DNA from 2 places in the Leuconostoc mesenteroides subsp. mesenteroides ATCC 8293 genome. Region 2 is predicted to be linked to the other one. Evidence: predicted binding sites of a transcription regulator. Region 2 holds the regulator's gene; the other holds the start of a gene.

Region 1 (2,472 bases), 790 kb from region 2:
TCGCATGACATCAATAGATTTCAACGCCTCACCAGTACCAATAGCAACTGCATCTAATGGCTCGTTAGCTATTAAAACTGGTACCTTAGTTGCATCCTGAATAATTTTTTCAATGTCGCGCAATAATGCTCCACCACCGGTCAAAATCATACCGTGATCAATAACATCTGCAGCTAACTCCGGTTGAGTCGATTCCAACGTCTCACGAATAGCTGCCACGATTTCTTGCACTGGTTCTTGAATTGATGTGGCTACATCTTCAGCGGTAACATCAATTGTCTTAGGCAAACCAGTCAATAAGTCACGACCTCTGACCGTAGCATTTGGTAAGGTACGTGCTAAAGCAAGTGATGCAGCACCAATTTCGATTTTGAGTCTTTCAGCTGTCGGCTCACCAATGGTAACATTATATTTGTTACGAACAAAATTAGCAATTGCTTCGTCCAACTTGTCTCCGGCTATACGGATTGAACGGCTTGAAACAATTCCACCTAATGAAATTGTCGCAACATCAGTCGTTCCGCCGCCCATGTCAACAACCATTGATCCAGTAGGATCCATAACTGGTAACCCAGCACCAACCGCTGCGGCAAAAGGCTCCTCTATAACATAAGCGTCACGCGCGCCAGCAACACGAGCAGCATCAATAACAGCACGTCTTTCAACAGCTGTTACACCTGAAGGTACGCCAATCGTTACATAAGGTTTGCCAATACGTCCGCCAAGTGCTTTTTGCAAATAGTAACGAATCATTGCAACGGTTGTATCATAATCGGCAATAACACCGTCACGCATCGGACGAATAGCAGCGATACTTGCAGGTGTTCGGCCTAACATGTCTTTAGCTTCAGAACCTACAGCAACGACTTCATTGGTTTGTGTATTACGCGCAACTACTGATGGTTCACGCAATATGATGCCACGACCTTCGATATATACATATGTGTTAGCGGTACCCAGATCGATACCAACATTTTTTTGTCCAAATGAAAATGCCACTGTACTGCCCCTTATCGTGTTACGACTGCAATTGCAACACATTTAAATTTTACTTAACTTATAATATTGTAGCATAAAACTGGTTTAATTCGCACATCAATTTGAGCGAACATATGTAACTTTACCGTGAGCGTGAGCAATACCACGAATAGTATTCTGATATGCGAAATTTGCCCATGCCTTTTGAAATTCCGGAAATACTGCTGGTGTCACTTCAATTTCGTCTATTTTCCCATCACGCAAATCATTTAATGCTTGTGTATAATCCATAATTCACCTCATAGACAGTATAACATTTTTAAAATTAGCACTCTACTTTAAAGAGTGCTAATTTTAATTGCATTTTTCTTAAATCGTGCTATAATTAAAGCATAACCTACAGAAAGGAATCGTGTGCAATACTATGGTGAAATGCAATAACTGTATTCCATGGTGCTTCACACTAAGTAAAAGATATGGCACAACAAGATTCGTTTGGTTTTGGTAATTTAGATGAAATGTTTCGCGCAATGAATGAACAAATGGCGCAAGCACAAGGACAACAAAATACACAAGCACAAAAAAATAATAATGGTAATAAAAAAAGACGCTTACTTGATGAGTTTGGTATTAATTTAACCAAACAAGCTCGCGACGGAAAGCTCGACCCTGTTATTGGTCGAGATAACGAAGTTGCTCGCACAATTGAAATTTTAAATCGTCGTACAAAGAATAATCCAGTACTAATTGGTGAACCTGGTGTTGGTAAAACAGCTATTGTTGAAGGCCTAGCGCAAGCTATTGTAGCTGGAAAGGTGCCTGAAAAGTTACAGCATAAAGAAGTTATTCGTTTGGAAATGTCGGCCTTAGTTCAAGGTACGAGCATGCGTGGTCAATTCGAAGCACGGATGCGTGAATTAATGAAAGAAGTTACGAACAGCGATGATGTCATCTTGTTCATTGATGAAATTCATGAAATTATGGGTGCCGGAAATGCTGAAGGTGGTATGGATGCAGGTAATATTTTGAAGCCTGCCCTAGCTCGTGGTGAGTTCCAATTAATCGGTGCAACAACTTTAAATGAGTATCGAAAAATTGAAAAAGATGGTGCTATTGCCCGTCGTTTCCAGCCAGTGCAAGTCGAAGAACCTTCTAAAGAAGAAACTATCACGATTTTAGAAGGAATTAGTGAACGGTATGAAAAGTATCACTATGTTACATTCAGTGATTCTGCCCTTCAAGCAGCTGTTGAACTATCTGATCGTTACATTCCAGAAAGATTCCTACCGGATAAAGCAATTGATTTACTTGATGAAGCTGGCTCACGTAAAAATTTGACAATGAAAGTTGCGGACCCCAAAACTATTCAAGTGAATATCGAAGCAGCTGATAAATTAAAGCAAGAAGCAATTGATAAAGAAGATTTTGAAAAAGCAAGCTATTGGCGTGATCAGGTAAACCAACTTGAGTCACAAAAGGCACAAGTCGAGGCTC
Region 2 (2,472 bases):
TCTGAATTTGATGATTATAATCAGAAAGTTTCTTCTTCAACAATTCGATCTATGTTAGATCAGGGGAACGTAGATGGCGCCGCACAGCAGCTTGGTCGTGTCCATTCGACATCAGGTATAGTCGTCCATGGCGAAGCTAGAGGCCGTGAATTAGGCTTCCCAACTGCCAATATACAAACACCTGAAGAGGAATGGCTGCCTGGTATTGGTATCTATGCTGTAAAAATAAAAGTATATGATACTTGGTATCTAGGAATGGCTAGCATCGGACGCAATGTGACGTTTGGTGATGCTCGTCCAATCACAGTTGAAATTAACATTTTAGATTATCAAGAAGAAATATATGGTGAGTTTGTTCAGATACAATGGTGTCATTATCTGCGTGGTGAAGTGAAATTTGAAAACGTTCAAGCACTGATAGATCAACTTAATGAAGATGCAAGACAAACAAGGCATTATTTTAATACAAAATTATAAAATACAGTTTTTTGGCACTCTTATAAAAAGAGTGCTAAAAAGACTTGCATTATTTCTCAAATAGTGTATTATAATAAGTGTTAGCAGTTAGATATAGTGAGTGCTAAAAGGAGTCGATAATATGGCGCTAACAGAACGACAAAAGTTAATCTTAACCGCCATTATTTATGAGTATACACAGCGTGAGCATGCGGTTGGTTCAAAAAGTCTACAAGAACATCTAGATATTAAAATTAGCTCTGCTACGATTCGTAACGAAATGGCAGCGCTAGAATCCGATGATCTTATAAAAAAATTGCATACTTCTGCTGGTCGTGTACCATCATACGAAGGGTATCGTTATTATTTAGATCACCTGATGATGACACGCAGATCGACTGATCGCGATGTACAAGCGGTCATTCAATCATTCCGTGGAAACTTCCATGAGATAGATGATTTGCTAGACGAAACAGCTAGGACTTTATCAAATTTAACTGGTTATACTGCGTTAATTTTGAAGCCAAGGCGAATTGATATTAAAGTTTCGGGATTTCGATTGGTTCCATTGGAGGGCCATCAGCTGATTGCAGTATTGGTTACTAATGATGGTAAAGTGACTAGCCAGACATTTAAATTACCAAATGAAATGGCGATTGAATCGTTAGAAAGTATGGTTGCATACATCAATGATCAGATGGTCGGTCGACCGGTTAATGATGTGTTGCGTATGATGCAGTCTGATGAGTTGCCTACGCAAATGAGTCGCATGATTAAAACGCCGGCAGCTTTTTTGCAACTATTTGGCGACGTGTTAGCACGATCGAACGGAGATAACGTCCATATTGGCGGCCGATTGAATGTTCTAGACTTTAGTAAAGAAACAGATATCGCTGATGTGAAGCCTCTGTTGGAATTTTTGAACAATGCTGAGGATGTTAGACAAATTGCTTCGCCAACACGAGATGTTCAAGTTAAAATTGGACGTGAGATTGGCGAGCCATTACTTTCAGAGTTCAGCTTGATTACGCGTGGATTTTTGGTACCAAATCAAGGAAGTGGTATTATTGCTTTACTTGGTCCAATTCCTATGTCATATAGTACCAATACGTTGCTTACAGACGCGTTTGGTGAAGCGTTAAGTCGCAAAATGATTGAATATACATAGCTAGGAGGTCACACTTGTGACAGAAAAAAACGAAGAAGTTGTAGAAGATAAGAACATTTCTGATCAAACTGATGAAAATTTGACCGAAGAAATTGAATCTGAAGCTGATGATTTACAGGTGGAGCCTGATCCGAAACAAGCGGAAATTGATAAGCTAACAGAGCAAGTTAACAACCTCGAAGAAAAATTATTACGTTCACAAGCAGAAATTCAAAATATACAACAGCGCAATGCGCGTGAACTACAAAATGTACGCAAGTATGATGGACAAAAATTAGCCAGTGCAGTATTGCCAGCCGTTGATAATTTGGAAAGAGCCCTTCAAGTTGAAGCTAACGATGAAGTGTCAAAGCAAATTAAAACAGGTGTGGAGATGACGCTTAAGACGTTAAATCAAGCTTTAACAGACAATGGTATTACGTCAACGGGTGAAATTGGTGAATCTTTTGATCCAACTAAGCACCAAGCAATTCAAAGTGTTGAGTCAGATGAAGTTGAATCTGACCAGATTGCACAAGTTTTGCAAAAGGGTTACATATTACAAGACCGCGTAATTCGACCAGCAATGGTTGCAGTGGCGAAATAAGAACGATTTTGCATGGTGATTCAATCGATGAGATACCACACCTTAAAAAGATGAAAATGATTTTAAAGTAAAGGAAGAAAATATTTATGTCAAAAATTATTGGTATTGATTTAGGAACGACAAACTCAGCTGTTGCTGTCCTTGAAGGTGGCGAACCAAAGATCATCACAAATCCAGATGGTGGTCGTACAACACCTTCAGTTGTCTCATTTAAAAATGGCGAAAGTCAAGTGGGTGATGTTGCAAAGCGTCAAGCAATTAC

Evidence for each region. The regulator HrcA, encoded in region 2, represses chaperone genes, less so after heat shock. The targets are predictions, from matches to a motif close to TTAGCACTCNNNNNNNNNGAGTGCTAA.
Region 1: the regulator HrcA is predicted to act here: its motif matches at 1,304-1,330, upstream of LEUM_RS02795 (ATP-dependent Clp protease ATP-binding subunit).

Annotation. Positions count from the first base shown of each region.
Region 1 is NC_008531.1:542,719-545,190, reverse strand. It holds gene LEUM_RS02800 (rod shape-determining protein) at 1-999, opposite strand, end outside; gene LEUM_RS10670 (hypothetical protein) at 1,096-1,269, opposite strand; gene LEUM_RS02795 (ATP-dependent Clp protease ATP-binding subunit) at 1,455-2,472, shown strand, end outside.
Region 2 is NC_008531.1:1,332,287-1,334,758, reverse strand. It holds gene ribF (riboflavin biosynthesis protein RibF) at 1-477, shown strand, start outside; gene hrcA (heat-inducible transcriptional repressor HrcA) at 599-1,624, shown strand; gene grpE (nucleotide exchange factor GrpE) at 1,641-2,210, shown strand; gene dnaK (molecular chaperone DnaK) at 2,297-2,472, shown strand, end outside.